One region of the Rhizobium sp. 05N430 genome, then DNA from elsewhere that is predicted to be linked to it. Evidence: predicted binding sites of a transcription regulator. Region 1 holds the regulator's gene; each other region holds the start of a gene.
What was found. The regulator PhoB, encoded in region 1, activates phosphate uptake and scavenging genes when phosphate is short. The targets are predictions, from matches to a motif close to TGTCATNNANCTGTCAT.
Positions count from the first base shown of each region.

Region 2: AC1DJO_RS17570 (DUF47 domain-containing protein) is a predicted target of PhoB. The motif match lies at 4,465-4,481, and genes of this name have one in related genera.
Region 3: AC1DJO_RS02925 (LTA synthase family protein) is a predicted target of PhoB. The motif match lies at 6,071-6,087, and genes of this name have one in related genera.
Region 4: AC1DJO_RS12255 (alkaline phosphatase) is a predicted target of PhoB. The motif match lies at 6,491-6,507, and genes of this name have one in related genera.

Region 1 is NZ_JBFTMO010000003.1:506,191-513,820, reverse strand. It holds gene pstC (phosphate ABC transporter permease subunit PstC) at 1-665, shown strand, start outside; gene pstA (phosphate ABC transporter permease PstA) at 662-1,984, shown strand; gene pstB (phosphate ABC transporter ATP-binding protein PstB) at 2,000-2,815, shown strand; gene phoU (phosphate signaling complex protein PhoU) at 2,862-3,575, shown strand; gene phoB (phosphate regulon transcriptional regulator PhoB) at 3,608-4,291, shown strand; gene AC1DJO_RS09945 (GcrA family cell cycle regulator) at 4,358-4,894, opposite strand; gene AC1DJO_RS09940 (acetylornithine transaminase) at 5,321-6,520, shown strand; gene argF (ornithine carbamoyltransferase) at 6,560-7,477, shown strand; gene AC1DJO_RS09930 (Hsp33 family molecular chaperone) at 7,572-7,630, shown strand, end outside.
Region 2 is NZ_JBFTMO010000008.1:34,593-42,222, forward strand. It holds gene AC1DJO_RS17535 (hypothetical protein) at 1-29, opposite strand, end outside; gene AC1DJO_RS17540 (hypothetical protein) at 211-531, shown strand; gene AC1DJO_RS17545 (hypothetical protein) at 532-852, opposite strand; gene AC1DJO_RS17550 (hypothetical protein) at 970-2,136, opposite strand; tRNA gene AC1DJO_RS17555 (tRNA-Asn) at 2,295-2,369, opposite strand; gene AC1DJO_RS17560 (hypothetical protein) at 2,487-2,786, shown strand; gene AC1DJO_RS17565 (inorganic phosphate transporter) at 2,796-3,800, opposite strand; gene AC1DJO_RS17570 (DUF47 domain-containing protein) at 3,800-4,441, opposite strand; gene AC1DJO_RS17575 (hypothetical protein) at 4,586-4,753, opposite strand; gene AC1DJO_RS17580 (hypothetical protein) at 4,812-5,045, opposite strand; tRNA gene AC1DJO_RS17585 (tRNA-Cys) at 5,240-5,313, opposite strand; gene AC1DJO_RS17590 (hypothetical protein) at 5,473-5,706, shown strand; gene AC1DJO_RS17595 (hypothetical protein) at 5,727-5,870, opposite strand; gene AC1DJO_RS17600 (protein-L-isoaspartate O-methyltransferase family protein) at 6,527-7,171, shown strand; gene AC1DJO_RS17605 (PopZ family protein) at 7,404-7,630, shown strand, end outside.
Region 3 is NZ_JBFTMO010000001.1:592,498-600,127, reverse strand. It holds gene AC1DJO_RS02955 (NADP-dependent malic enzyme) at 1-438, shown strand, start outside; gene AC1DJO_RS02950 (DUF2865 domain-containing protein) at 563-1,660, shown strand; gene bluB (5,6-dimethylbenzimidazole synthase) at 1,657-2,340, opposite strand; cobalamin riboswitch at 2,384-2,565, opposite strand; gene AC1DJO_RS02940 (TolB family protein) at 2,583-3,413, opposite strand; gene AC1DJO_RS02935 (NYN domain-containing protein) at 3,446-4,153, opposite strand; gene AC1DJO_RS02930 (NAD+ synthase) at 4,238-5,920, opposite strand; gene AC1DJO_RS02925 (LTA synthase family protein) at 6,163-7,630, shown strand, end outside.
Region 4 is NZ_JBFTMO010000004.1:368,861-376,490, forward strand. It holds gene lpxE (lipid A 1-phosphatase LpxE) at 1-121, shown strand, start outside; gene AC1DJO_RS12235 (MFS transporter) at 174-2,057, opposite strand; gene AC1DJO_RS12240 (ABC transporter permease) at 2,239-3,450, opposite strand; gene AC1DJO_RS12245 (ABC transporter ATP-binding protein) at 3,447-4,136, opposite strand; gene AC1DJO_RS12250 (hypothetical protein) at 4,136-4,588, opposite strand; gene AC1DJO_RS12255 (alkaline phosphatase) at 4,667-6,421, opposite strand; partial or broken gene AC1DJO_RS12260 (hypothetical protein) at 6,539-6,722, shown strand; gene AC1DJO_RS12265 (aspartate-semialdehyde dehydrogenase) at 6,834-7,630, shown strand, end outside.

The DNA of each region.
Region 1 (7,630 bases):
CGGTCGGCCTTTTCGCCGCCATCTACATGGCCGAATACGCCTCGCCGAAAATTCGCTCGCTTGCCAAGCCGCTGCTCGAAGTTCTGGCCGGTATCCCGACCATCGTCTACGGCTTCTTCGCGCTCGTCACCGTCGGCCCGTTCCTGCGCGATCTCTCCTCGCAGGTCAGCGGTCTCCTGACCGGCGACTACACGAACTTCATCCAGGCACAGAGCGTTCTGACCGCCGGTATCGTCATGGGCATCATGCTGATCCCTTACGTGTCCTCGCTGTCCGACGATATCATCACCGCCGTGCCGCGTGCGCTGCGTGACGGTTCGCTCGGCCTCGGCGCAACGCGCTCCGAAACCATCAAGAAGGTCGTACTACCGGCCGCTCTTCCGGGGATCGTCGGCGCGCTTCTGATGACCGCATCGCGCGCCATCGGCGAAACCATGATCGTCGTGCTTGCGGCCGGTGTTGCCGCCCGTATCCAGATCAATCCGTTCGAGCCGATGACGACGGTGACGGTCAAGATCGTCAATCAGCTGACGGGTGACCTCGAGTTCACCTCGCCGCAGACGCTGGTCGCCTTCGCGCTCGGCATTACGCTCTTCTTCATCACGCTTTGCCTCAATATCTACGCGCTCTACATCGTGCGCAAATACCGGGAGCAGTACGAATGACGAATATTGTTTCTCCCGTTGCAGGCATCACTGTCTCCAAGGCTCCGGCACGCCGCGACATCGGCATCAAGCGCCGCTATGCCGCAGAACGCCGCTTCCAGGCCTATGGCATCGCTGCCATCTCTTTTGGCCTGATCTTCCTGGCGATCCTGCTCTCGACGGTCATCCGCCAAGGCTATACCGCCTTCCAGCAGACGGCGATCACGCTTCCGGTGGAATTCACCGAAAAGACGATCGACCCGAGCAACAAGCGTGCGACCGATCCGTCGGTTCTCGTCTCCGCCAACTACGGTGCCCTGCTGCGTGACGCCATCGTCAAGCAGCTGAATGTCAACGCCGCGAGCCGTCCTGACGTCCGCGATGCTTCGGCCATGCTCTCCAAGGGTGCGCCGATCCAGCTGCGCGACATGGTCGTTTCCGACCCGTCGATCATCGGCAAGACGGTCAATGTCACGGTGCTTGCCGACGCCAATATCGATAGCGCCAGCAAGGGCCAGATCGACCTCAGCGTCGATGAGAAGAACCGCAAGGTGAACGACAAGCAGGTCGGCTGGATGAACGAGCTTAAGGCGAGCGGTGCTCTCTTCAAGCAGTTCAACACAGGCCTGTTCGTCAATGGCAATTCCAGCCGTCCGGAAGCAGCGGGCCTGGGCGTTGCGCTCATCGGCTCGCTCTACCTGATGCTGATCGTTCTGGTTCTTGCTCTGCCGATCGGTGTCGCCGCCTCGATCTATCTCGAGGAGTTTGCGCCGAAGAACAAGCTGACCGATCTGATCGAGGTCAACATCAACAACCTCGCTGCCGTTCCGTCGATCGTTTACGGTCTGCTCGGCCTCTCCGTCTTCATCAACTTCATGGGCCTGCCGCGCTCCGCGTCGCTTGTCGGTGGTCTGGTGCTGACGCTGATGACCCTGCCGACCATCATCATCGCCACGCGTGCTGCGCTTCGTGCTGTGCCGCCGTCGATCCGCTCGGCCGCCCTCGGTCTCGGCGCATCGAAGATGCAGATGGTGTTCCACCACGTTCTGCCGCTTGCCATGCCGGGCATCCTGACCGGTACCATCATCGGCCTGGCGCATGCGCTCGGCGAAACCGCGCCGCTTCTCTTGATCGGCATGGTCGCCTTCGTTGCCAATGCGCCGACCACGCCGCTCGATCCGTCCACGGCACTTCCGGTCCAGGTCTATATGTGGGCCAACGAAGCCGAACGCGCCTTCGTGGAGCGTACCTCGGGTGCCATCATCGTCCTGCTCCTGTTCCTAATCGTCATGAACATCGGAGCCATCCTCTTGCGCCGTCGCTTTGAGCGCCGCTGGTAAACGGAGTAGAAACCCATGAACATGTTGACAGAAGCAGCAGTTGAGAAGGCTCTGGACCAGAAGATGAACAGCATCCCTTACAAGATGATCGGCCAGGACGTTTCGGTCTATTACGGCGAGAAACGTGCGCTTTTCGACGTCAAGCTGAACATCCGCGAAAACACCGTGACTGCGCTCATCGGTCCGTCCGGCTGCGGCAAGTCCACCTTCCTGCGCAGCCTGAACCGTATGAATGACACGATCGACAATTGCCGCGTCACCGGCAAGATCACGCTCGATGGCGATGATATCTACGATCCGGATATCGACGTCGTCGAACTTCGCGCCCGCGTCGGCATGGTGTTCCAGAAGCCGAACCCGTTCCCGAAGACGATCTATGAAAACGTCGCCTACGGCCCGCGCATCCACGGTCTCGCCAAGTCGAAAGCCGACATGGACCAGATCGTCGAGACCAGCCTGCAGCGCGCCGGTCTCTGGAACGAGGTCAAGGACCGTGTGCATGAATCCGGCACCGGCCTCTCCGGCGGTCAGCAGCAGCGTCTCTGCATCGCCCGCGCCGTCGCCGTCAGCCCCGAAGTCATCCTCATGGACGAACCCTGCTCGGCGCTCGACCCGATCGCCACGGCAAAGGTCGAGGAGCTGATCCACGAGCTGCGCGAAAGCTACACGATCGTCATCGTGACGCACTCCATGCAGCAGGCGGCCCGCGTCTCGCAGCGCACCGCCATGTTCCACCTCGGCAACCTCGTCGAGGAGAACGACACCGACAAGATGTTCACCAATCCGGACGATCCGCGCACCCAGGACTACATCATGGGCCGCTTCGGCTGATCTTTGGCGTCACGACTTCCGATAGAGACACTCAAGGACATTTCCCATGGCATCGACACATATCTTTTCTGCATATGACGAAGATCTGAAGTTCCTGACCCGCCGCATTTCCGAAATGGGCGGCCTGGCGGAACAGATGGTCTCCGACGCTGTGCGCGCGCTGGTCAACGGCGATGGCGCACTGGCGCAGAAGGTCATCTCCGACGACGTGATCCTCGATCACGCCGAGCGCGAGATCAACGACAAGGCGATCGTCACCATCGCCCGCCGCCAGCCGATGGCGTCGGACCTGCGCGAGATCATGGGTTCGATCCGCATCGCCGCCGACCTCGAGCGCGTCGGCGATCTCGGCAAGAACACCGCCAAGCGCGTCATCGCCGTGCAGAGCACCGGCGTTCCGCGCAAGCTCGGCCGCGGCCTGGAGCATCTCTCCGAACTGGCGCTCGTCCAGCTCAAGGAAGTGCTCGACGTTTACACGACGCGCGCCGCCGACAAGGCGAAGTCGATCCGCGAGCGCGACGAGGAAATCGACGCGATGTACACCTCGCTGTTCCGCGAGCTCCTGACCTACATGATGGAAGATCCGCGCAACATCACCAGCTGCACGCATCTGCTGTTCTGCGCCAAGAACATCGAACGCATCGGCGACCACGCCACCAACATCGCAGAAACCATCTACTACATGGCGACCGGCGCCCAGCCGGAGGGCGAGCGTCCGAAGGACGACACCGCCAACACCGTCGGCGCGGTCACGGAATAATATCCGGACCGGGCCTCAGGAGACAGAACAGAATGATCCCGAGAGTTGCAGTCGTTGAAGACGAAGAAGCACTGAGCGTGCTTCTTCGTTACAATCTCGAAGCCGAAGGTTTCGAGGTCGACACCATCCTGCGCGGCGATGAGGCGGAAATCCGCCTTCAGGAGCGGACGCCGGACCTTCTTATCCTTGATTGGATGCTGCCTGGCGTATCAGGCATCGAGCTTTGCCGTCGGCTGCGCATGCGCCCGGAGACCGAGCGTCTGCCGATCATCATGCTGACGGCGCGCGGCGAGGAAAGCGAACGCGTTCGCGGCCTCTCGACCGGTGCCGACGACTATGTCGTCAAGCCGTTCTCGACGCCCGAGCTCGTCGCTCGCGTCAAGGCGATGCTGCGCCGCGCCAAGCCCGAAGTTCTCTCGACCGTGCTGAAATGCGGCGATATCGAACTCGACCGTGAGACGCACCGCGTTCATCGCAAGACCCGCGAAGTCCGTCTCGGACCGACCGAGTTTCGCCTGCTGGAATTCCTGATGGCCTCTCCCGGCCGCGTCTTCTCGCGCTCGCAGCTTCTGGATGGCGTCTGGGGTCACGACATCTATGTCGACGAGCGCACCGTCGATGTCCATGTCGGCCGTCTGCGCAAGGCGCTGAACTTCTCCAACATGCAGGATGTCATCCGCACCGTTCGCGGCGCTGGATATTCGATGGAAGCTTGAAGCTCTCAGGTATGGGACACAAAAAAACGGGCCGTAAGGCCCGTTTTTCGTTTGTGCTTACCCGGCTCAGTTTGCCCGTGCCGCTGCCCTGCGGCGCTCGTTGACCGGCTGGTAGGCCAGGCGCTGGTGGTAGGTGCAGTAAGGCGAAGAATCCGGGCTTTCGCAGCCGCAGAAGTGGAAATCGTCCTTCAAGGGATCGCCGACCGGCCACTTGCAGGTGCGCTCGGTGAGCTCCGTCAGGCCGAGACGGCGGGAAATCGGGACGATCACGTTCTTGGCGGGACGGTATTCCATCTCCTCCATGACGTCGATCTCGATCTCTTCCTTCAGCATCGTCGCGCCCTGCTGGCGGGTGACCGTACGGGTCGTCGCCAGACGCGATGCGTAGGTTGGGGCGCGGGGTGCTGCCGCCGTACGCTTGGGAGCGCGGGCAGCCGTGGCGTTGCCGCCGGCCTTCGCACGGCCCGGCAGCGCCAGACGGTGAACCTTGCCGATAACGGCGTTACGGCTGACGCCGCCAAGCTGGGCAGCGATCTGGCTCGCGCTCAGCCCTTCGGACCACAGTTTCTTGAGTTTCTCGACCCGCTCGTCTGTCCAGTTCATGCCCTGTGTCTCCGCCGTTTAAGCGTTGCGAAGGCAGAATCCCTCACTGTTTGCCCCGAACGAATCCGGCACAAGAAACGCTTGACTAATTTTGGTGACTAGTTCCGCCGCATGCAGTCTAGTAATTGAGTTTTAACCTAGTGTGAGGCTGACTCCGTGACAAGAGTCGCAGGAATCCGGATGAATCGAATTCGGGGTTTTCCCCAACTTGCTTCCCCTGAGAGTCATTTCTGCAACATTAGCTGTTGATAAAACGCGACATTGCTTGAGCGTCTCTCAGAAGCCACGAAAGCCGCAGTTTTGTTGACATTGCAGTGCGAAAAGTAAATAGTGCCAGTCGCCGCCGAAAGGCGGCATTTTTAATTTTTCGGACCTGGTTTTTTAGCCGGAGTCCGGTTGCCCGTAACGCTGACAGGAGACCGCGCCATGGCTGAAGCCGCGCCGCTATATGATACCTATTCTCGTGCCCCATTGCGGTTCGAGCGAGGTGAAGGCGTGTGGCTGATCACCGAAACTGGCGAACGATATCTGGATTTCGGTGCCGGCGTCGCGGTGACCTCGGTCGGCCACAGCAATCCGCATGTCGTGGATACCCTGAAGGCACAGGCCGACAAGGTCTGGCACCTGTCCAACATCTATGAAATCCCCGGGCAGGAAAAGCTCGCCAGGCGGCTGACGGAGGCGACTTTCGCCGACAAGGTGTTCTTCACCAATTCAGGCGCGGAAGCCCTGGAATGCGCGATCAAGACCGCACGCCGCTACCAGTATTCGAAGGGCCATCCCGAGCGCTTCCATATCATCACGTTCGAAGGCGCCTTCCACGGCCGGACGCTGGCAACGATCGCTGCCGGCGGGCAGGAGAAGTATCTGGAAGGCTTCGGCCCCAAGGCGCCGGGTTTCGACCAGGTGCCCTTCGGTGATATCGACGCCGTCCGCGCCGCAATCACTGATGCGACCGCAGGCATTCTGATCGAGCCGGTTCAGGGCGAGGGTGGCATTCGCCCGGTGACCACCGAGTTCATGAAGGCGCTGCGCGCGCTCTGCGACGAGAAGGGCCTGCTGCTCATTCTCGACGAGGTCCAGACCGGCGTCGGCCGTACCGGTAAGTTCTTTGCCTATGAGTGGTCCGGCGTGACCCCTGATATAATGGCTGTCGCCAAGGGCATCGGTGGCGGCTTCCCGCTCGGCGCCTGCCTGGCAACGGCGGACGCTGCGTCCGGCATGAAGGCCGGCACCCACGGTTCGACTTATGGCGGCAATCCGCTGGCCATGGCCGTCGGCGGCGCCGTACTCGACATCGTCCTTGCCGAAGGCTTCCTGCAACATGTCCGTGATGTGGCTCTGGTCTTCCGCCAGGGCCTCGCGTCGCTCAAGGATCGTTATCCCGACGTCATCGAGGATATCCGCGGCGAAGGTTTGTTGCTCGGCATCAAGGCTGCTGTCCCCTCGACGGAGCTCCTGGCTGCCATCCGCGGCGCGCATCTGCTCGGCGTTCCCGCCGGCGACAACGTCGTGCGCCTGCTGCCGCCTTTGGTCGTCACTGCCGAGGAGGCCCGCGAGGGTCTTGCCCGCATTGAGCAGGCTGCCGAAAGCATTCGCGCATCGAAGGCCAAGAAGACGGCTTGAACGGATAGATGCCTTCCGGGGCAAACAGGTAAGGACGACATGGCTTCCCCCAAACACTTCCTCGATCTTTCGGCGATGAGCTCTGCCGATCTGCGCGTCATCATGGACGACGCGATGCTGCGCAAGCAGGCGTTCAAAGCAGGCAAGGGCGACAAGCCGCTGGCCGGCAAGATGCTGGCGATGATCTTCGAAAAGCCCTCCACCCGGACGCGCGTCTCCTTCGACGTCGGCATGCGCCAGCTGGGCGGTGAGACGCTGTTCCTCTCGGGCACCGAGATGCAGCTCGGCCGCGCCGAGACGATCGGCGACACGGCCAAGGTTCTGTCGCGCTATGTTGATGCGATCATGATCCGTACGACCGAGCATCACCGGATGCTGGAACTTGCCGAACACGCGACGGTACCGGTGATCAATGCACTGACGGACGATACGCATCCCTGCCAGATCATGGCCGACATCATGACCTTCGAAGAGCATCGCGGCCCGGTCAAGGGCAAGACGATCGCCTGGACCGGCGACGGCAACAACGTGCTGCATTCGCTGGTCGAAGGAGCTGCCCGTTTCGGCTACCGCATGAACATGGCTGTCCCCCTTGGTTCCGAGCCGAAGGATCACTATCTGAACTGGGCCCGCAATGAGGGCGCCGAAATCATGCTCAGCCATGATGCCGACCGTGCGGTCGAAGGCGCCGATTGCGTGGTAACCGATACCTGGGTCTCCATGAATCAGGAACATCGGGCTCGCGGTCACAACGTCTTCCAGCCCTATCAGGTCAATCAGGCTTTGATGGCGAAAGCAGGCAAGGATGCATTGTTCATGCATTGCCTGCCGGCCCATCGTGGTGAGGAAGTGACGGACGATGTGATCGATGGCCCGCAATCCGTGGTCTTCGATGAAGCGGAAAACCGTCTTCATGCGCAGAAGTCGATTCTTGCATGGTGCCTGGGCGCGATCTGAACCATATTGGACGCCACATCCGGCCTGATGGCCTGGTGGCCGCGCGAGCGGGAAGACAGCTTGGTCTGCCGCTCTGACGACTAGGAGTAAGACCATGGCAGACACAGCCGCCGCTCTCAACGAGCTTCATTTCGCCGGCGATGATCACGTCGT
Region 2 (7,630 bases), on a different contig from region 1:
AGCGATGCTGCGGCAAATGTCTTACGCATGGAGAAACTCCTCCTTATTCTGCTTCCTCACTATGGGTGACCAAGGCGAAACCCGTGGGACGAGCCATTGTTCCGAAATTTCCCGTTGAAGTTTCAGTCCGCAAAAGCCGGTGTGGTTACGCGTAAACCTTAACAGGCGAAGCCGCTGGTCACAGCTTCTGCCGCGTGATTAGGAAGCGCCATGCCGTATGATGCGGCGCGTGGGGTTCAGGTGGTCATTTCCTTTATCGAAGCAGCGGATATGTCGTTCAAGGCTGCCTTGTCGGTTGCCGTGACGATCGGCGGTATGATGGCCGCCACCGCCATCCTGAAGAGCGAATCCGCCGAGAGCCAGCGTCTTGACCTGTCGAGGCCCGTCCTGTGGACGTCCGAACCGGTCCGCGTACCGCCACCGCTGAATTTCGCGTCGGGTGATGGCGAAGCTAGCGGGCGCTTCTGCGTCAGCGAGATCGGCCTGCGCATCGATTGCGATCTGATCAACACGGCATCGTCGTCGCTCTGATCAGAGCGTGCCGCCATCCTTGTAATAGCTTGGATATTGCACGAATTCTGGATCGCGTCCGCTATCGCCTTCTGTGCGTTCGGCTTTGCCTTCGCGCGTTTCGGCATAGCCATGGCTGATCAGCCAATCCTGCACGATATGGCGCATCGCTTTGTCGCGCTCGGCTATGCCGAACTCAGCCATGAACCGCTGAAGGGCTTGCTCGCACCGTTCTGAAAAATCCTCTGCCATCAGATGGTAAGCGGCGAGGGCGGGGTTTGTTCCACACATCGAAGTGCAGAAAAAAGAAGAGCCGGTTCGCTGACGAACCGGCTCATTCAATCTATCAGCTATGCTGACTAACGTGGTTCCCCTCTGGCCGGACGGCGCAAAAGCAGAATGAGTTTACGGATCAAAAGTCGGATCGTTCTGACGATAAAGGAATTGCAGGAATATCGCCTATTTTTCTGACGTCGGCCCTTCGCCCGAGGTCTTGAAGTATGAAACAGTTGTTTCAATCCATTCGGCGCCTGGAATCTTGCCAAGGGCAAGAAGCACACCGGCCGATGTGGAAGCAACGAGGAGGCCTATAATCGCCTTGGCGACCAACTTTCGGCCCTCGCTGAAGACTTCTTTTCCCAAGGCTGATTTTGCGATGGCCGACCAGAAGTTTTGCAGAGTACCTGTCATGGCAAGCACGTCGCGTTTGTCGGCGTCTTTACTATTTGCCCATTGGGTTACAGTACCAAGCGCTATAGTTACTTCCAGCGCAGTGTCCGTCCTCGCTTCCAAGTCTCTACTAAGCGCCACAAGACTCTGAGATAGTGCTGCGACTGAATCTCTATCGATATCGATGGCGTTCTCTCGAAAGACTCTCCAATCCTCAAACTGCGCCGCCGCGGCGAAAACCAATTCGACATGAGATCGAAGAAGTTCGAATAGCGTCGGCGATAGTTCCTCCGCATCACCGCCTAGGACGCGCCCGCACGTCTGATTGTACATTCCGATCTGGATAATGTTTGCACGAGTTTCCAGCTTTTCTTGAAGCGTTGTAAATGCGTCGCGAAGGCGGGGTGAGCAGTTTGACAGCGAGAGCTGATCGTTAACATAGGCGCCCTTTTCCATAGCGGTATCAAGGGCCGCAGCAGCGATATCCTTTTCGCGCTCACGTGTGCGTAACGGCTGGTCAACGACGACGACGCGGTCGCCCTCAAAGCCAAACTGGAACGCTGCGGGTTTTTGGCCGGGCACGGTATCGAGAACCTCGTCAGGGCCGAGCTGATTGAGACCGATTCTCAGGCCAGCTGTCAGGTTCGCTATACCAGCAAAGTCATGAAGGAGAACGCGCACGTGTCCGCTGACGTGCGAACCGTTTTCCTGCTCGTAGCGACCCTCTGCAAGATTTTGAAGGGTTCCGATCAAGCCTTCGAGCCGCTCCACGTCGGCAGTGCGAAGAGTGTCAATTTTGCCTAGTTGCCGTCTTACCTCAGAGCGAAGCTCGTTGAGCTTCTTGCCAGCGAAGCCAGCGCCTTCAAATCGAGGGTCGGATTTTTGAATTGCTCTTTCGATCCGAGCGAGACGGGTGTCCATTTCTTGAAGAAGATTTCGGAGCTTGTCCGGCCTCATCGTTTTCCCATCGCCGTGAACTCATTGGTAATATACGGCGACAGTTCGGACGGCGCTAGGCTGTCCAATCAAACTTATCCACAAGGCTGCTATCGAGAACGAGGAGAAAGTAGCGGAAATAAAAAGGGCCGCGCTATGCAGCGCAGCCCTTCAGAATTTGGCTCCCCGGGCCGGATTCGAACCGGCGACCTGTCGATTAACAGTCGAATGCTCTACCGCTGAGCTACCAGGGATCACCGCTTGCCGCGGTGTGAGTGGGCTAATACAAATGCTTGTTCGATTTGCCAAGCGGTTTTTTCAAAAAAATGACATCTGCTTGCAATTGCTGCACTTATCCCCATCTCCTGTGGATGACTGACGGGAAAAACAACACTGGAAATTCGCGAGCCAAGCGCTTTGGCATCGATCATGCGACCGGGGAGCTCGTTCTTGGCTCCTGGCGCATCCCGCTGCCGCGCTCGCGCATGGCGCGGATCGGCATCGGACTGCTGCTGATTGTCTGTGGCTTCCTGGGGTTTCTGCCCATCCTCGGCTTCTGGATGTTGCCGCTGGGCTTCATCGTGCTGTCGCACGATCTGCCTTTGGCGCGCCGCTGGCGCCGCAGGCTGTCGGTCTGGTGGCACCGGCGGGGCAGGCCCGCCGGTAGCTAAAGTCTGGAATCAGGCGAAGAAGCCCGCGGCCCAGTAGAACAGCGCCGAGATCAATGCCGCCGCCGGCAGCGTCACCACCCAGGCGATGACGATATTGCCGGCAAGCCCCCACCGCACCGCTGAGACGCGCTTTGCCGCGCCGACGCCGATGATGGCACCGGTAATCGTATGCGTCGTCGAAACCGGAATGCCGAGCCATGTCGCGCCGAACAGCGTCAGCGCTCCGCCGGTCTCGGCGCAGAAACCCTGCATCGGATTGAGCTTGGTGATCTTCGATCCCATCGTGTGGACGATTCGCCAGCCGCCGAAGAGCGTACCGAGCGCCATCGCCGTCTGGCAGGAAAGCACCACCCAGAGCGGAACGTGGAAGCTGCCGCCGAGATAGCCCTGCGAATAGAGAAGCACGGCAATGATGCCCATGGTCTTCTGCGCATCATTGCCGCCATGGCCAAGCGAATAGAGCGAGGCGGAGACGAACTGCAGGATGCGGAAGGTGCTATCGACGGCAAACGGCGTCTGCCGCACGAAGATCCACGAGACGGCGAGCACCAGGAACAGCGCCAGCAGAAAGCCGATCATCGGCGACAGCACGATGGCTCCTGCCGTTTTCAGCAGGCCGCCCCAGACGATCGAGCTGAAGCCGACCTTGGCGAGGCCGGCGCCGACGAGACCGCCAACGAGCGCATGCGACGAGCTCGACGGTATCCCGAAGACCCAGGTGACGATGTTCCAGATGATTGCGCCCATCAAGGCCGCAAAAATCACCAGCGGGCTGACGATCTCGGGATTGATGATGCCGGTGCCCAGCGTTTCCGCCACATGCAGGCCGAAGAACAGGAAGGCGATGAAATTGAAGAACGCCGCCCACATCACGGCATATTGGGGCTTCAAAACACGAGTCGAGACGATTGTCGCGATCGAGTTCGCCGCATCGTGCAGTCCGTTCAGGAAATCGAAGAACAGCGCGACCGCGATCAGTCCGATCAGCAGCGGAAAGGCGAGGGTGGCATCCATCAGACGTTCTCGATCACGATGCCGCTGATTTCGTTGGCAACGTCCTCGAACCGGTCGACCACCTTTTCGAGCTCGGCATAGATCTCGCTGCCGATAATATAGGCCATCGGGTTGGAGGCGCCGTGACGGCGGAACAGGTCTTTCAGACCGAGATCGTAAAGCTCGTCCGACTTGCCTTCGACACGCGTGACTTCCTCAGCGATCGATGTCAGCCGCTGCGCATTGGCGCCCATCCGGTCGAGAAGCGGAATGGCCTCGGCAATCAGATGTGCCGCCTTGACGATTTCCTTGCCCATCTCCTGCATACCGGGATCGAAGCTCTTCTGTTCGAACAGGCGGATGGTCTTGACCGTCTTGTGCATCATGTCGATCGCGTCATCGAGCGACTGGATCAGATCCTTGATGTCGCCGCGGTCGAATGGCGTGATGAAGCTGCGGCGCACGGCCAGCAAAACTTCGCGGGTAATATCGTCGGCCTCGTTTTCCAGCGTGACGATGCGGTTGCAATGCCGCTCGGTATCGTTTCCGGCCAACAATTCGTTCAGCGATTCCGCCGCGCCGACGACGGTGCGCGAGTGCTGAGCAAAAAGATCGAAGAATCGATCTTCGCGCGGAAGAAGTTTGCGAAACCAGCTTAACATGGCGACCCCGTGAGTGCTTGAGTTGTCACGCAACTGTCACAAATGGGGTCCTGTTGCAATAAAAGCCGGGCCGAACATACCGCGCCAGCAGGCTTTTCCACGCGTTTGAGGCAGGTTTCACACAGCCTCGGGAATACGATTCTCTTAATGAAGGTCGAGTGTCAGCTGCCGGTTCTTGATTTGAGGCAGAGGCAGGCCGATATCGATCTTGCCGAACACGCGCCGTCTGCGCTCCTCGTCCTTTTCCCGCTCGGCGCGGCTGGCAGCCACGGTCGCAAGCGCATTCGCAATCACCTGTTCGGCATGGGTCATAGGAACCTCCGTCTGATGTTCCTATTTTGTTCTCATTCAAGCGAATAGTCAAGTCTGCTCATTCACCGAAGTAGAACAGCGGCTCGCGGGTCAGTTCGCCGTTGCCGATATGGCCATACAAGTCCTGGCCGAGGATCCAGTAGGTAATTTTTTGCGTCGTCAGGGAGAAAACATAGTCTCCGTCGATCCAGTGCTCGGCCTTGCTGCCGCCGATTGGGAACAAAAACTTGCCTGCTTGAAATAGGACCGCTTTCTCAGACTTATGATCGAAAATGTATCTCGTTTTCGCCATGTGTCATCCCGCTTCTATACGCAGGATGCAACGTCACATGGGATCTTGATCATGTCTATATTATCAGAAGTAGAGTCGGATTATATTCACAGATAAGCTTTAGCTTAAACAGCATTATCCCAAAAATGGATAATACATCACCGGCCGCAGGGGCGGGGATTTATTCCGGCAATACAAGCTTAGATTGTTGAATTTGGAGGCCTCGCCCGGAATTGAACCGGGGTACAAGGATTTGCAGTCCTCTGCGTCACCACTCCGCCACGAGGCCATCCGTGAACGACTTGTTCAGTGGTGGCGCGGATTTAGAATGATCCAAAGGAAACCGCAAGAGGTGTTTTTCGAAAAATCTTGACCGGCAATAACTCGTCCACCGTCAATCGGCATCCGGCGCCCTTGATCATTCAGCGAATCCGCTCATTATCCATATATGAGGAATATCTCAAAACCCTTTGTCACCAAGGATGATCCCGACCGCCACATCCGGTGCCAGGACGCGCTGCAATTCGCGTTCCGCGATTTGATCGAGGCGGCGGTTGCCGCCGGATGGAGTGAGCAGGAAGCGCTGGATGCCGTCGGCTATCTTGCCGAAGGGCATATGCAGGAGCGGGTAGCGAGGGCGGACGCCGCGGCATTGGCGGCGCTTTTGAAGACAATGCGCTGATCCGCGCGGCGATCAACGCCTCAATTCGATCTTTGAAGCGCGGCAATCGGCGAGACGCCACCTGTGGTGACGCTGGGTGCGGCAGAGCCGATCAGTGGAATGCAGAGAATGATTGCGACGAAACCGCCGATAAAGCAGGCGCCGAGTATCAGGGATCTGTTCATGCCTATTCCGCGTTCGCTTCGATTGCGGCCTTTGTCGCATGGGAAGCTGACAGGTTCCTGAAACGCTGTTCAGGGTCTCGGTGCGGATTTCAGATAAAGATAGGCGCCGATGGCAAAAAAGCTAAGCGTCAAGCCCGGCCAGGCGATGAACACGGTCGTGTAGCCGCATGCGCCAGTGAAGCAATCTCCGAGCGTTCCCGCCAAGGATAGCCGCATGGACAAGACGCCCGCAAGAATGACGCTTGCGGCGGCGATCAGCAGCAGAATGAAAATCGTAAAACCCGTGCTTCGCATTCGAACCTAAAGAGCGGGCCTACTGATTCCTGCCTGCTGCGCTGTGATTGTCCTCAACTCGTCCGGCTGTTGACCAGCCCGCAGCAAAGAATGCCGACGAGCGCCGCACCGATGAACAAGTCGAAGAGTGTGAAATGCACGAACATGGCAGACATGGCCTGCTCCTCCTCATTTCCTCCGGTTGCAAGAATACCACAGGGCCACGCTTTATGCCACTTCGGAGTTTGGAATGCGCTCCGGCGCACGCGACAGCGCCGCGTCCACTCAAGTATTCTTGCCGCAGCCGCGCGCGGAGCCTTGAAAGCATCCGAACCCGGGATTAAGAGACGCATGTAGCCGCTGAAAACGGGCAAGAGGATAAGATGGATTTCGAAGCAGCACGCGTGAAGATGGTCGACAACCAGATCCGTACGACGGACGTGACGTCCCATTCCGTGTTGAGCGCGTTCCTGACGGTCGAGCGCGAAACTTTCGTGCCTGAAAAGTCGAAGGCGCTGGCCTATATCGATAATGACGTCGAGATCTGTCCCGGCCGCTTCCTGATGGAAGCCTCGCCGCTGGCAAAGCTGCTGCAGCTTGCCGCGATCACCAAGGACGACACGGTTCTCGAAGTCGGCTGCGGTACCGGCTACACCTCGGCGCTGCTGTCGCTGATCGCCGGTTCGGTTACCGCTCTCGAATCCGATGAAGCGCTTGCCGCAACGGCAAAGGCCAATCTGGCAGCCTATCCGAATGTCGCCGTTGTCACCGGCGGTCTCGAGAAGGGCCATACGGCCGGCGCGCCTTATGATCTGATCTTCGTCAACGGTTCCGTCGAGCATGTTCCGGCAGCTCTTCTCGGCCAGCTCGCCGAGGGCGGCCGTCTGGTCACGGTCGAGGGTTACGGCAACGCCGCCCGCGCCAAGGTCTTCGTTTCCGAGCGCGGTGCCGTTTCCGAAAACGTCTTCTTCAACGCGTCGGTCAAGCCGCTGCCGGGCTTCGCAAAGCTGCGCGAATTCGTGTTCTGAGCAGCATTGCATTGCTCCTTGACGATGCGGGCGCCTCGGGCGCCCGTTTGCGTTTGCGGCGCTGAAACCGGGCCGGGCAGACGGTCCGCAGTTCATCCAACAAAACTGTGCATGGACGCATTCATTTGATTCGCGATGATTTTTTTCGCGTCTTGGGTATTCTAGTGTCTAGGTGATTCGGATGCCCACACCACGCAATCCGATCGTTGCTTTTAGCATAACGGGGATAGATATGGCTCAGCCAAGCGTAGCGCGTGAACCGTCCATGGAAGAGATCCTGGCGTCGATCCGCCAGATCATCGAGAGCAATGATCCGGGTGCCGGCAAGGCCATTTCCCAATCTCTGCCGCCGGTTTACGGCGATGACGGCGAAGACGAGGGCAGCGACTCCAACATCCGTCTGACCGTCGACGACACCTATGCCAATGTCGAGTTTCCCGAGCCGGTGATGCAGGCCGA
Region 3 (7,630 bases), on a different contig from region 1:
GCCGTTCTGGCTGCCGAGGAAATCAAGCGCTTCGGCATCACGCCGCGCGCCGCCCTCGTCTCGCATTCCAACTTCGGCTCGCGCGAAAGCGAAAGCGCCACCAAGATGCGCAGTGCCCTGCAGCTGATCCGTGACGCCGCGCCCGATCTCGAAGTCGATGGCGAAATGCATGGTGAGAGCGCAATCGCCGACGAAATCCGCAAGCGCGTCATGCCATCCACCACGCTGCATGGCGAAGCCAACCTGCTGGTCTTCCCGAACCTCGATGCGGCCAACATCACGCTCGGCGTCGTCAAGTCGATGACCGACGGCCTGCATGTCGGCCCGATCCTGCTCGGCACGGCCCTTCCGGCCCACATCCTGGCACCGTCGGTGACCTCCCGCGGCGTCGTCAATATGGCGGCTCTCGCCGTGGTCGAGGCGCAGCAGCCGGCGTGATTTGCCGTAGATCGGAAAAATGCGTTAGAATTCCTTCGTTAGCTTGTTAACGGAAGGCAGCTAGACAGAACGGATGCGGCAAATGCTCTGCCGCTTCCGGTTTACTATGCTGCGGGATGATACCGTGAAACGCCGAAGCCTGACCCTTGCTCTCTTTCTCGCTGCTACCGCGCCCGCGGCGGCGCAGACCAGCGCGATCTGCGAAGATCTGCGCGGACGCCTTGCCGACCTGCCGCAGGTGATCGGCAACGGCCCGGAGATCCGCCAATATGCAAGCGCCATAGCCGAACAGAACCTCGAGCTCCGCAAGCTGCGCAACGACCTGCGCAGCAACGGCTGCAGCGTAGACAGCATGGTTGTTATCGGCGGCGAGAATGACCGCTACTGCAGCGACCTGCAGGAATCGGAATCGCGGATGATCGACAACATCCACTACCTCCAGGACCGCCGCAACCAACTGCGGGAGGCCGGCGGCAGCGATGTCAACGAACGCCGCGAACTGATGGCCGCCCTCGACGATAACGGCTGCAACGACGATCCGGGTTATCAGCCGGACGAGCGCGCCGATGTCCCAGCGCCAAGTACCGAAGAACAGGCGATGCGCGGCGATACCTTCATTCCGCTCGGCAACGGCGAGGAAGGCAACACCCAATATGGCGTGCCCCGCGGCGAGATGATGTCGCATGTCAGCACCATGTGCGTGCGCATCTGCGACGGCGGCTTCTTCCCGATCAGCACCAATGCGACCTCGATCGATTTCAGCCGCGACGCCTCGACCTGCTCGAAAATGTGCCCCGGCATCGAGACGGAGCTGTTCTATCAGGACGTCTCCAACACCGACGCGGCCAACATGATCTCGGCCGCGACTGGCGCCCGCTACAGCGCTATGCCAAACGCCTTCGCCTACAAGAACCGAGCGCCCGGCGAGAAATCCTCCTGCACCTGCAATCTGACCGCCTATTACGAGCAGATGCGCAAGAACCAGACGGTCAGCGCGCCGCCGCAGAAAGGCTCGATCACGACGATCACCACCAAGCCGCCGGCAACTGCAGCCCCCACACCGGCTGCGCCGCAGGCACAGATACCCGACCGTCCCTATGACCCCGGCAACAGCAAGGTACGCCAGATCGGCCCGCAATTTCTCGCCGGCGACCAGGGCAGTATCGACCTAAAGAACCCGGCGACATCGGGCCCGCAGCCGCAGCAGCAACAGCGGAATTAGCGGCGGCCCCAGCCATCGCGGAAGATCAGCTCGTCGAGCGGCAGCCGCTGCCGCCAGCCTTTGACGGCCAGCTCGGGCTCGCTATAGAGCGCATCGACATAGCCAACGCAGAGCCAGGCGACGATCTCGATATGCGCGGGCACGCCGAGAATTTCCTTGAGTTCGCTCTCATGGAAAATGCTGACCCAACCAACGCCAATGCCTTCAGCCCGTGCTGCGAGCCAGAGGTTCTGCACTGCACAGACGGTTGAATAGCTATCCATACGCGGGTTATGTGTGCGCCCCAGCACGACGTCACCGCTGCGCGACGGATCGCAAGTGATGCAGATGCCGAGCGGCGCCTTGAGGATGCCCTCCAGCTTCAGCGAGCGGTATGTCGCCTGCCGCTCGCCATCGAACATCCCAGCCGCCTCGCGGTTCGCGCGATCGAAGGCGTTCCAGACGCGCTGCCGCACACCCGCATCTTCGACAACGATAAAATTCCAGGGCTGCATGAAGCCAACCGAAGGCGCGTGGTGCGCAGCTTCGAGTAGCCGCACCAGCACATCGGATGGCACAGGATCCGGCAGAAACTGGTCGCGCACATCGCGCCTGGTCATGATCGCCCGGTAGACGGCGTCGCGCTCGTCAGCGGAAAAGGCGGACGCGCCTTCAAGCGCATCCTTGTTCATGGGCCGCATCGTCAAATCCCCAACAACGCAACCGCCCCGCCGTCCGCGCGGGATCAGTCTATGATGCCAGGCCGGTCTTCTGACTTGGCGTCATCCGCCCGCCGCAGCCTTCCCGGTGTCAACCAGTGGCATGATGCGGCAGGCGTCGGCCTTACAGCGTTGGGCACGTTCCGGGCTTGCACCGGATTCCCGATTCTCCCGCGACAAGCGGGCACCTGACCAAAGCCTCTTGCCCGCTTTTCAGAGACGCTTCAAGTAGACGGGAAATACCGGACATAGGCAAACTCGTCACCTTCTGGTGACCAGCAGGAAACATTGATCGTGCCCTGCCCGCCGAACAGCTCGAAGAGCGTCGTCAGATTGCCGCCGTCCATATCCATCAACCGCAGGCGCACATGCAGGTCGCGCGGATGATCGAAGACGTCAGGGTCGTAGGAAAGCAGCAGCACCTTGTCGTTGGTAGGCGCCGGATGGGCAAACCAGTTGCCGTAATTGTCATGCGTGACCTGCTCCAAACCGGTCCCATCGGGATGAATGCGCCAAATCTGCATCAGCCCGGTACGGCTGGAATTGAAATAGATCCACTGCCCGTCAAAGGAATAATCCGGCCCGTCATTGCGCCCCTCGCCCTGCGTCAGCCGCCGCTCCGCGCCGCCATCGACAGAAATCGTGTAGATATCGAAGAGATCGCCGCGAATGCCGCAATAGGCGAGTTCCTTTCCGTCAGGCGACCAGCCATGCCAGTAGGACGGCAGGTTTTCCGTGATCTGCTTTGGCGCGCCGCCTTCCGACGGCAGCGTATAGATGCAGGATTTGCCGTGCTCGGTCTTGTCGGAAATCACATAGCGGCGGCCATCGGGCGAAATGCCGTGATCGTTGTTGCAGGCCGTGGCAAAGCCGGTATCGACCTGCTGCAAACCGCCCTCACCGTCCGGTGACAAGCGATAGAGAAGGCCATCACCGTTCAGCAGCAGGTAGCGGCCATCGGGCGAGAAATTCGGCGCCTCGATCAGCTGCTCCGTCTGGAACACGACCCGGCTCTTGGCCGTGCGGATATTGTAGATCTCGACCGAACTGCGCATGCATGCCTCCCGCATTTGCTGCGGCCCGGCGCTTAGCCGTTCCGCTTCATTCTGATTTGCATGCGGTTTGTGCCATGCATCTGCGTTTCGATAAAGGCGCATCGCTTCAAAAGCGAGCTGAGGTTCGGAGCGCCGAAATGCTGCGCCTTGAACTCCGGATAGACCTGCCGCAAGAGCGTCCCGAGTTCAGCGATATCGAGCCAGCCTTCGCCCTGCAGCTTGGCCGCCTGCAGCGCCTGGGTGATATAGGGCCGGATATTTGGAGAGGGCTGCAGCGCAATCACCTTCGGCAGCGCAAAGGTGGAATTCGCCTCACCAACATTCAGCTCGAAGAAATCATCGAAGGACTGCCGCAACAGCGCCGATGCGTTGGGCGCGCCCAGTCCGATCGCCTGCTTGCCGCGCATGCGGATACGCATCGCCAGATGGCCGACATCGCGGTCGCTGCTGGCGATACAGAAAAGATCGATCGCCGAACCGGCCAGATATTCCATTGCATCGATGGCAAGCAGGATATCCGCGCCGTTCTTGCCGGAATGGGAGCTGACAGCCGTCTGCAGGCTGAGTGCCTGACGTCCGGCCTCCGCGATCCACGGCTGCGCCGCCTCTTTCGTGAAGTCGCCGTAAGCCCGGCGCTCGATAAGGCGTCCGTATCCGCCGGCGATGCTGATGATCTCTCCCGCACAGCGCGCCGGCAGGTTTTCCGTATCGATGAAGACGGCGACTTTGGTTTCCCGCATGCTCAAACCTCCCGCGTTTCCAAAGCATAGAAACGCGAGAAGAGACTGCCGTCAGCAGCTTTCGGTTGATCGGGTTAACGATCGCTAACCACGATCCCTAAAACGGTTGGTGATCGGATAGCGGCGGTCGCGGCCGAAATTCTTCTTGGTGATCTTCACGCCGGGCGCCGACTGGCGGCGCTTGTATTCGGCAAGATAGAGCAGATGCTCGATCCGGTGCACGGTCGCGACATCGTGGCCGCGCGCGACGATCTCGTCGACACCCATTTCCTTTTCGACGAGGCATTCGAGAATGTCGTCGAGAACCGGATAAGGCGGCAGCGAATCCTGGTCGGTCTGATCGGGGCGCAGTTCGGCGGAGGGCGCCTTGTCGATGATATTTTGCGGGATCACCACGCCTGACGGTCCAAGCGCATCCGGCGGCACATGCGCATTGCGCCAGCGCGAGATCGCATAGACCTGCATCTTGTAGAGGTCCTTGATCGGATTGAAGCCGCCGTTCATATCACCGTAAAGCGTCGCATAGCCGACCGACATTTCCGACTTGTTGCCCGTCGTGACGACCATCGAGCCGAACTTGTTGGAGATCGCCATCAGGATCGTGCCGCGGGCGCGGCTCTGCAGGTTTTCTTCGGTGATACCGCTATCGGTGCCTTCGAAGAGGTCCGAGAGCGCCGAGGTAAAGCCTGTCACCGGCGCCTCGATCGGCACGATGTCGTAGCGGCAGCCGAGCGCCTTGGCGCATTCGGCAGCGTCCTTCAGCGAATCCTCGGACGTGTAGCGGTAGGGCAGCATGACGGTGCGCACCCGCTCCTCGCCCAGCGCATCGACGGCGATTGCCGCGCAGATCGCCGAGTCGATGCCGCCGGAGAGGCCAAGCACGACATTCTTGAAGCCATTCTTGTTGACGTAGTCGCGGAAGCCGAGCAAGCAGGCGCGGTAATCGGCCTCCTCCTTCTCCGGAATATGCGACATCGGTCCTTCACTGCAACGCCATCCATTGTCGCCGCGCTTCCAGGTGGTGACGGCAAGCGCCGGTTCGAACTGGCTCATCTGGAAGGCCAGCGACTTGTCGCCGTTGAAGGCAAAGCTCGCGCCGTCGAAGACCAGTTCGTCCTGGCCGCCGAGCTGGTTGGCGAAAATTAGCGGCAGGCCCGTTTCGATCACCTGACGCAGTGCCACCTGATGGCGCACATCCACCTTGCCGCGATAATAGGGCGAGCCGTTCGGCACCAGCAGGATTTCGGCGCCGCTTTCGGCCAGCGTCTCGCAGACGCCGAGATCGTTCCAGATCTCCTCGCAGATCGGCACGCCGATCCTGACGCCACGGAAATTCACCGGTCCCGGCATCGAGCCTTCGGCAAAGACGCGCTTCTCGTCGAATTCGCCGTAATTCGGCAGATCGATCTTGTCCCGGAACACCAGGATCTTGCCGCCATCGAGCACAGCGACCGAATTGTGCCGCCCGGTCTCGCCCTGCCGCGGGAAGCCGACAATCAGACCCGGTCCGCCATCCGCGGTATCGGCTGCGAGGTCCTCGATGGCCTTGAGGCAGGCCTTCAGGAATGCCGGTTTCAGCACCAGATCCTCGGGCGGATAGCCGGAAATGAACAGCTCGGTCAAAAGCAGCAGATCCGCGCCCTGACGGGCCGCATCGGCGCGTGCCTCGCGGGCTTTGGCAAGATTTCCAGCAACATCGCCGACCGTTGGGTTGAGCTGGCCGACGGCAATCCGGAGCGTGTTCAAGGGAGCGTTTTCCTGTGTCATGTCATCTATTTAGCGCGCGCGCGTTCGCCCCGCAACGTGTCCTGCCATGAAAAGCCGCCGGGTCTGCTCAGACGAAAATTCAAATCTTCGGGAAAAGCAAGGAAACATTAACGGTTCATCTAGCGTTCATGGCGGGCATGTGACAGTTCGGTGAAGGTTTTATGACGCCGGGATGACGGCGGGAATGACATTGGAGTCCGCCCTTGATCGCGTTGGTCATGAAGTCCGCGCAGGCCAGAAGAATGGCGCTGCTTTCTGCTGGTCTCGGCACGAATGTCCGCTCTCCCGCCGCCCGAGCCGCCCTCAGCATCGCATTCACCTTTTCGATGGCACTGCTCAGCGTCATCGCCGTCGAATGGATCGCCCGCAGCAAGCTTGCCGATGTCGGCGATTTCCTGACCTCGACGGCCCGCCCCGGCATGACTACCGTCGTCATGCTGACGATCCTGATGCTGACGCTCGATGCTGCCTTCGGCCGCCGCTATCTCTCGGCGCTGATCCTCGTTCCGCTTGTCTTGATCCCGGCTTTCGTCTCCAATCAGAAGCAGCATTACCTGTCCGATCCCTTCTATCCCTCGGACATCCTCTTCGGCCGCCAGATCATGGAGTTGCTGCCGGTGATGGTGCGTGACCGGCCGTTCACGGCGGTAGCGATCGTCGTTGGCCTGGTACTGCTCGCCGCCGGCATGGTGTTCGGCTGGCGCTATGCCTGGCGCACCTTCCCGAAGCTGTCGAACCAGGCGCGGCTGCGCCGCCTCTGCCTCGGCCTGCCGGTGATCGCCGCCTTCGGTTCACTGATGGATTATTCGCAATATTCCTATATCCGCGATCGCTTGCAGGTCGTGCCGATGATGTGGGACCAGAAGGAAAACTACCGCAGCAACGGCTTCATCCTGGCCTTCATTTTCAATGTGCCAATGGCCGATGTGGCAGCCCCTGCCGGCCTCAACGCCGAAGCGCTCGACGCGATCCCGGCCCGCAACTACGGCTATCTCGCCGGTCCGCGTGAAAAACCCGATGTCATCATGCTGATGAGCGAATCCTTCTGGGATCCGACGCGGCTGAAGAAGCTGAATTTCAGCGCCGACCCGATGCCGACGATCCGCGCCTCGCAATCCGGCTATGTGTTCTCGCCCGAATTCGGCGGCATGACCGCCAATGTCGAGTTCGAGGCGCTGACCGGCTTCTCCAATGCCTTCCTGCCCTACGGCAGCATTCCCTATCAGCAATATATTCGCCGCGACGTCCCCTCGCTTGCGACCTTCTTCCGCGGCGAAGGCTATACGGCGCGCGCGCTCCATCCTTTCAGCGGCTGGTTCTGGAACCGCAACGAGGTCTACAAGGATTTCGGCTTCGAGGAGTTCCGCACCGAGGAAACCCTGCCGCCGATGGAAAAGCGCGGCATCTTTGCCTCCGACGACTCGCTGATGAAGGAAATCATGCGCGAGGGCGACGGACTGGATAAGCCGTTCTTCTTCTTCGCTGTCACCCTGCAGGGACATGGCCCCTACGAGGCCAACCGTTACGCCCATAACTCGATCGACATCCAGGGCGACATCCCGGAAGCCGACCGCGCAACGCTCGCGACCTATACGCAGGGCGTTAAGGAAGCCGACGACAGCCTGAAGATGCTGATGGACTGGGCCTCGCACCGCGACCGCGAGACGATCATCGTGCTCTGGGGCGACCACCTGCCGCCGCTCGGCAATG
Region 4 (7,630 bases), on a different contig from region 1:
TGCCGGACTGGCGCTGGGCGGCTGGTTCTCGTTGATGATCGCCATCGTCTTTTCGCGCTACGGCGTTCTCTTCAAGCCCGCTGACGGCTGGCCCGCTCCGAAACGGCTGCTGCGCGCATAAAAAACCCGGCGCCTTGTGAGCGCCGGGTTCTGTCGTCTCAATCCATCCGATCTTAGTCGGCGTGGATATCGCGGTTCTTGGTTTCCGGCAGGAACAGCAGGCCGATGACCAGCGTGATGCCTGCGAAGACGATCGGATACCAGAGACCGTAGTAGATGTCGCCGGCAGCCGCGCTCATCGCGAAGGCCGTTGCCGGAAGCAGACCGCCGAACCAGCCGTTGCCGATATGGTAGGGCAGCGACATGCCGGTGTAGCGGATACGGGTCGGGAAGAGCTCGACCAGAAGCGCTGCGATCGGGCCGTAGACCATCGTTACGTAGAGCACGAGAACGAAGAGTACGGCGATCGTACCGATCCAGTTGACGCGCGCCGGATCAGCCACCATGGCGAAGGTGCCGCCACCAGCGACCGTATAGACCGCCATGTCGGTGACGCCGTTCGCTTCCTCAGCCGTCAGCAGCTTGCCTGCAATCAGCTTGTCGGCAGGCATGGTTTCCTTCTCGCCGGCGCGGATCGTCTCGGCGTTCAGGTTGAGCTCCGGGTTAGCCGCGATGAAGGCATCGAGCTTGGAATCCGGAACCTTGGCGGCACCGCGGTTCAGCGGATAGCCGGCATCGTGAAGCGCAATGTTGGTGCTCTTCTCGAAGGCTGCGGTCATGCCCTTGGCCTTGTCGCCAGCGGCGATGACGTCGAAGCTGGTGATGGTGGCATCGCTGATCTTGACCGTTGCCGGCTGTCCGGCAGGGCCAGGCACCACGTCGTAAGGCACGGAGTTCTTGGTCAGGAACGCCGTTGCCACGTCGCAGGAGCTGGTGAACTTCGACGTACCGGTCGGGTTGAACTGGAACTTGCAATCTGCCGGATCGGCGGTCACCGTTGCGCGGATCGAAGCCTGTGCCTCATAGAGGGCCGGATTGGCCATATAGGTCATCGCCTTGAACAACGGCTGGTAGGTGATGGCGGCGATAAGCAGACCCGCCATGATGATCGGCTTGCGGCCAATCTTGTCCGACAGCGAGCCGAAGACGACAAAGAACGGTGTCGCCAGGATCAGCGCGATCGCCACCATGATATTGGCCGACTGCAGATCCACCTTCAGAACGTTCTGCAGGAAGAACAGCGAATAGAACTGGCCGCCGTACCAGACGACCGCCTGACCCATCGTTGCACCGAGCAGCGCGATGATGGCGATCTTGGCATTCTTCCAGGTGCCGAAGGCTTCCGTCAGCGGTGCCTTCGAACCCTTGCCCTCCGCCTTCATCTTCTGGAAGGCCGGAGATTCGTTCATCTTCAGACGAATCCAGACCGAAACGCCGAGCAGCAGAATGGAAACCAGGAACGGAATGCGCCAGCCCCAGGCCGCGAACGCCGTCGTACCGAGTATCTGCTGCACACCGATAATGACGATCAGCGACAGGAAAAGGCCGAGCGTTGCCGTCGTCTGGATCCAGGATGTGAAGTAGCCGCGTCGGCCATTCGGCGCGTGTTCCGCGACATAGGTCGCAGCACCGCCATATTCACCGCCGAGCGCCAGACCCTGCAGCAGGCGGAGCACGATCAGGATGATCGGAGCCGCGATGCCGATGGTCGCCGCGCCCGGAAGGATACCGACGAGGAAGGTCGAGAAGCCCATGATCAGGATCGTGACGAGGAAGGTGTATTTGCGGCCGACGAGATCGCCGAGGCGGCCGAAGACCAGGGCGCCGAACGGACGGACCAGGAAGCCTGCGGCGAAGGCGAGAAGTGTGAAGATGTTTCGCGTGGCTTCGGGATACTGGGTGAAATAGGTGGCGCCGATATAGGTTGCGAGCGCACCATAGAGATAGAAATCATACCATTCGAAGACCGTACCGAGCGACGAGGCGAAGATGACCTTCCTTTCCTCGCCAGTCATCGGACGGGCTTTTGCGCTCTCGGCGCTTGCGATATTTGCCATTGTCTGTCCTCCACAGAATGATGAGCAGCAAGGCGCGTCCCAAACTCTCCTCAAAGTATGCCCCTGGACGCGGCTCACCTGCGAAGAGTGTGGCAGAAAAGAATTCGGATAAAGAGAGCGGCTTTGGGATTATGACTTTAGTCTAACGTGTTTGCACAGCTTCGCGTAGCAGCCTGCATTATCACGCCCTGAGGGCTTCCGCCGGAGATTGCCGGTAAGCCAGAATCGCAGGCAGTGCAGCAAGAACGGCGCCAAATGCAATCAGCACCCCGGCCAGCATCAGGTCGGCCCGGACAAAGCCCACCGGCATGACAATACCGCTGCTGGCGCTGAAGAAACCGGAAAGCAGAGACGCTGCGCAATAGCCCAGCGCAAAACCGCCCGCGATGCCAAGGGCGATCAGCGCAAAGAACTCGCCCCAGACAATACCGAAGATGGCCAGGCGCGGCGCGCCGAACGCCCTGAGCGCTCCGATCTGGCGGCGGCGCTGACCGATATGGATGACGGTCACCAGGATCAGCGATGCGGCGACCAGCCCCTGTGCGCCGGATGCCACCGCGACCAGAATACGCTTCGCATCGCCGAGCGTTGCGTAAAGATTGGTCAGCACTTCGCCCGGAAAGACCGCGACCGTGTTGCCGCTGCGATAGTCCTGCCGCAGCTTGTAGGCATCTGAGATCGACTTCGGCTTGACGAGAACGGCGGGCAGGCCGGGCAAGTCGCCGGACCAGCGATCATCAAGCGCGTGGTCATCCGCGTGATCGTGATCTTCATCGGCGGAATCACCGGATTCAAGGCCATGGATATGCCAGACAGCCTGGATCGGCACCAGGATCGCCCGATCCCAGGCGGTCCCCGTCGGCTTCATGCGGCCGGTCACGCGATAGGCGATTTCGGTATGGGTATGACCGCCGGTTTCGACTGAGCCATGCATCGGCTTGATCTCGAATCCGAGCGGCAAGCTGACCGCTGCGCCGACAACGGCTTCGTTCTCCGCGGCAAAGCCACGACCCTCGCTGAACCCGCCGGAGAGATTGTCGGGCAGGGCCAGGCTGGTGCCGGCGATCGGATAGCCGGAAAAGGAATCGCCGAAGCCGATCGGCGAAACCCAGGCGACCCGCGGATCGGCAGTCAGCTTGGAAAGTATTCGGCCCGGCATCAGCGGCAAGGGCGAGGGCTGCAGGAAGACGGAGGACAGCACAAGCTGTGTCTCGCTGCCGCCAGCGCCGATCACGAGATCGAACCTGTCGGCCGCCCGCGCACTGCCGAGCCGCAACGCCCGCTCCTGCAGGACGACCGCAACGCCGAGCGCTGTTGCCAGGGCAACGAGCAGAACCACGACGACGGAACCCGCCCAGAGGCGACGAAGATCGGCGGCGATGAACCGGATCATGCCGCCACCTCGTTGCGGAAGGCGTCTTCAACGATGCGTCCGGAGGACAGCAACAGGCGGCGGTCCATGCGGCCTGACAGATGCGGATCATGCGACACGACAATTAGCGTGCTGCCTTCCGCAATCGCCAGATCAAGCAGCAGGTCGCCGATGACGCGGCCGGTTTCGGCATCGAGGCTGGCGGTCGGCTCGTCTGCGACGATGACGCCCGGCTTGCGCAAAAGCGCACGCGCGATCGCCACCCGCTGCATCTCGCCGCGCGACATCGTCTCGATGTTCTGATTGGGCCGCGAAAGGCCGGTCCGCATCAGCAGTTCATGCGCGCGCAGCACCATCTGAGCATCGGCGGCGCGCGACAGACGGGCGGGCAACAAAATGTTCTCGACGGCCGAAAGCCCCGGAAATAGATGAAAGTCCTGCATTACGAGTCCGATGTTACCCGCTCTGAAGCGGTCACGACGGCTCTCGGGTAGGGCGCAGATATCGTCACCGTTCCAGCGGACGGATCCGCGCGCCGCACGTTCCAACCCGGTGATGATGTTGACGAAGGTGCTTTTGCCTGAGCCGGAAACCCCGGTCACCGCAACCCGGCTGCCGGCAGACAGCGCGAGCGCGTCGATCTCAAGCGCCGGTGCGTTGAGTCCGCTGAACGTGACCGACAGATTGCTGATCTCGAGCGCCAGCATCAGACCGCCGAATATTCGGCCTGGCGCAGGCGCAGCAAGCTGACGAAGCCGGTTTCGGGATCGGTCCACGAGCCGTATTCGAGAATGCCGCGCACTTCGATCGTCTGGCTGGGCTGCACGAAGGTCTGCTTCTCGTCGAGATAGACGACGGCGATATTGTCGGGCCAGTCGGCGTCAGACGAGCAGAATGGGCAGAGCGACATCGGAATTTCCGTCAGCACGAAAAACTGCGCTTCCGCTTTCAACGGCGGCGCCATGAAGCCGCGCATGCTGATTTGCCTGCCGGCGAGCGCCTTCACCTTCTCGGAAAATTCGAGGCCGAGAACGCCGAATTTCCCATAGAGCTCATCGAAGCTGAGCGTTGCGTCGGCAGCTTCGACACATCTTGCAGACGTCAGCACCGGCAATGCCATCATCATACCGAAAAGGCTCCGGCGTGTGATCCTATGCATATCAAACTCCTTGCAAGTTCCCGGCCGCAGATCGGCGGCCGGGAAGATTACGCGGAAGAGGCGGTTCACCGCGCTCCGTCAGTTGGTCTGTTTTACACCGAGTGCAAAAGCGTCGGCGAGGACCTTGTAGACATCGCTCTGCTCCATATAGCCGCGGAAACCTTCCGAGCCCGGACCATCCGACTGCAGGACGACGTCATCGACGGCGTGAACGCCGCTGTCGCCGCTCTTCGGAATGTTGCCCTGAACGAAGACGGCGCCGGGAACATCCTTGTACTGTTCGTTGGCGACATATTCCTTCTTTTCGTTCTGCACGGCAGGAACGAATGGACCGTCGAGCTTCGGGCGGAACGTCTCGTAATGGTCGGGGCCGTTATTGGCACTGAGGAAGAGGCGGCGCGTGACATCGATCTTGTCGGGATAGCCGTCGCCGTTGTCGTCGGTATAATTCGGGAAGCCCGCTTCGGCATAGGTGCCTACCTTTTCGCGCATCTCCGTGCCCGGCTTTTCGTCATCGACAGTACCGATGATCGAAACGCCATGGGTGTGGTCGCCGGTGACGACGATCAGCGTATCGGGATGGGCCTTCTGGAATTCGCGGGCAAGGCCGACGACCTTGTCGAATTCGATGGTGTCGACGACGGCGCGGTCCCAATCGAGCGGATGGGACATCTTGTCGATCGACGAACCCTCGACCATCAGGAAGAAACCGTCGGGGTTCTTGGACAGGCGATCGAGCGCGACCGTTGCCATCTCGACGAGACCCGGCTGGTTCGGGAATTTCTCGACGGTGCCCTTTTTCAGAAATTCGCGATCGAGCGTGACATCCATGTTGCCGGTATGGAAGAGACCGAGAAGGTTGCCTTCAGCCGATGCGTTGGCTGCAAGCTCGTTCTTGTCGATGGCAAGCTTGTAGCCGGCGTCCTGGAAGAGCTTGATGTAGTCCTTGTCATCCTTGCGCTTGGAGCCCGGAACGTCCTTTCCGAGGAAGTAGGCAGAACCGCCGCCGAGGACGACTTCCGGCTTCACATCGAGAAGCATCCCGACGATATCGGCCTTGTCGTTGCGATTGCGCGTGTGGGAGACAACCGCAGCCGGTGTGGCGTCCTCGATTTCGGCGGTCGCGACAATGCCGATCGACTTCTTGGTCTGGCGGCGGATCGCTTCCGCAATCGTCTCGACGCGCGGGTCGTCGAGCGAGTCGGGCGTGCGGTCTGCATAGACGCCGATCGCGTTGACGGCGGTCTTGTGGCCCGTCATGTAAGCCGACATGGTATTGGCGGAGTCGGTGGCAACAGCGTTGGTTGCCGATGTGCCGATGAAAGCTGCCGGCGGCACATCGTCCATGTTGAGGCGGCCGTTCGCCTTACCCTCGGTCATGCCCTTTGACATGATGCGGGCTGCCGTGCGATGCGCAACGGAAAGACCGTCGCCGATCAGGAAGATGACGTTCTTGGCCTTCGGCGCGTCGCCGGTGCCGTAGACATTCCAGGTAACCGACTTCTTCTCGTCGCCGGCCGACACTTCGACCTTGTAGTCGCCGGGTGCGGCGATCGTCAGGCCACGCAGGATGACGGCGGAACCGAGTGCCTTGTCGTCCTTACCCTTTTCAAGCTCTACAAACTTGGCCTCGCCCCCGAGAGCCGTCTTGTAGTCCTGACCGTTGACCGTGATCTTCACGTCCTCGGGCTTTACCTGCTTGCTGAGCTCAACCTTGAAGTCAAATGGCGAACCGGCAAGAATCGTTGCGCGATCAAGCGGATAAACCGTGGTCGCCTGCGCGGCACCGGCAAGAATCGTCGTGGCCGCCAGAGCGGCAAAAATCATACGCATGGAAAACCCCCGTTTTCGTTGCAGTAAATGAACAACGGGCCGGAGATAGCCTTGGGGGATGACATGTCGATGACACCGGTATGACAATCTGCCGCACCGACACCAGGCGCCGCCCGCAGGCGCAAAAACCTTGACTCCTGTGGAAAACGTTTTATGAGCAACGGCGGAAAAGGAATTATCCATGGTTCGCTTCGAACACGCCATTGCTGCATGCAATGACCGGGCACTGAGTGCCGGGGTGGATATTGCCGTTCCGGTTTCTTCCAAAACCAAGGCCAAAACGACGACGAAAACCGTCTGACGTCTCTGGCCTGCCGCTCTCTCCCCGGCTCGGCTGGGGACAGGAAGCCGCGATGATTTCGCGCTTTCCCCCCTCACCGGACAAGAGGAGAGAAGAGAAAGAGAGCTGAAAATGGGTTTCAAAGTATCAGTCGCGGGAGCAACCGGAAATGTCGGCCGGGAAATGCTCAACATCCTCTCCGAGCGTGGCTTTCCGGCTGACGAAGTCGTAGCACTTGCCTCCTCGCGTTCGCAGGGCACGGAAGTGTCCTACGGCGACAAGACGCTGAAGGTCTTCAATCTCGAAAACTACGATTTCTCCGACACCGATATCTGCCTGATGTCTGCCGGCGGCGAAGTCTCCAAGAAGTGGTCGCCGAAGATCGGCCAGCAGGGCTGCGTCGTCATCGATAACTCGTCGGCCTGGCGCTACGATCAGGACGTGCCGCTGATCGTGCCGGAAGTGAACCCGGACGCCATCACCCAGTTCACCAAGCGCAACATCATTGCCAATCCGAATTGCTCGACCGCCCAGCTCGTGGTCGCGCTGAAGCCGCTGCATGATTTCGCCAAGATCAAGCGCGTCGTCGTCTCCACCTACCAGTCGGTCTCAGGCGCCGGCAAGGATGGCATGGACGAGCTCTTCAACCAGACGCGCGCCGTCTTCGTTGCCGATCCGATCGAGAACAAGAAGTTCACCAAGCGCATCGCCTTCAACGTCATTCCACATATCGATAGCTTCATGGAAGACGGCTATACGAAGGAAGAGTGGAAGGTTCTGGCCGAAACCAAGAAGATGCTCGACCCGAAGATCAAGGTGACCTGCACCGCAGTTCGCGTGCCCGTCTTCATCGGCCATTCGGAATCGGTCAACATCGAATTCGAAAACGAGATCACCGCCGATCAGGCACGCGACATCCTGCGCGATGC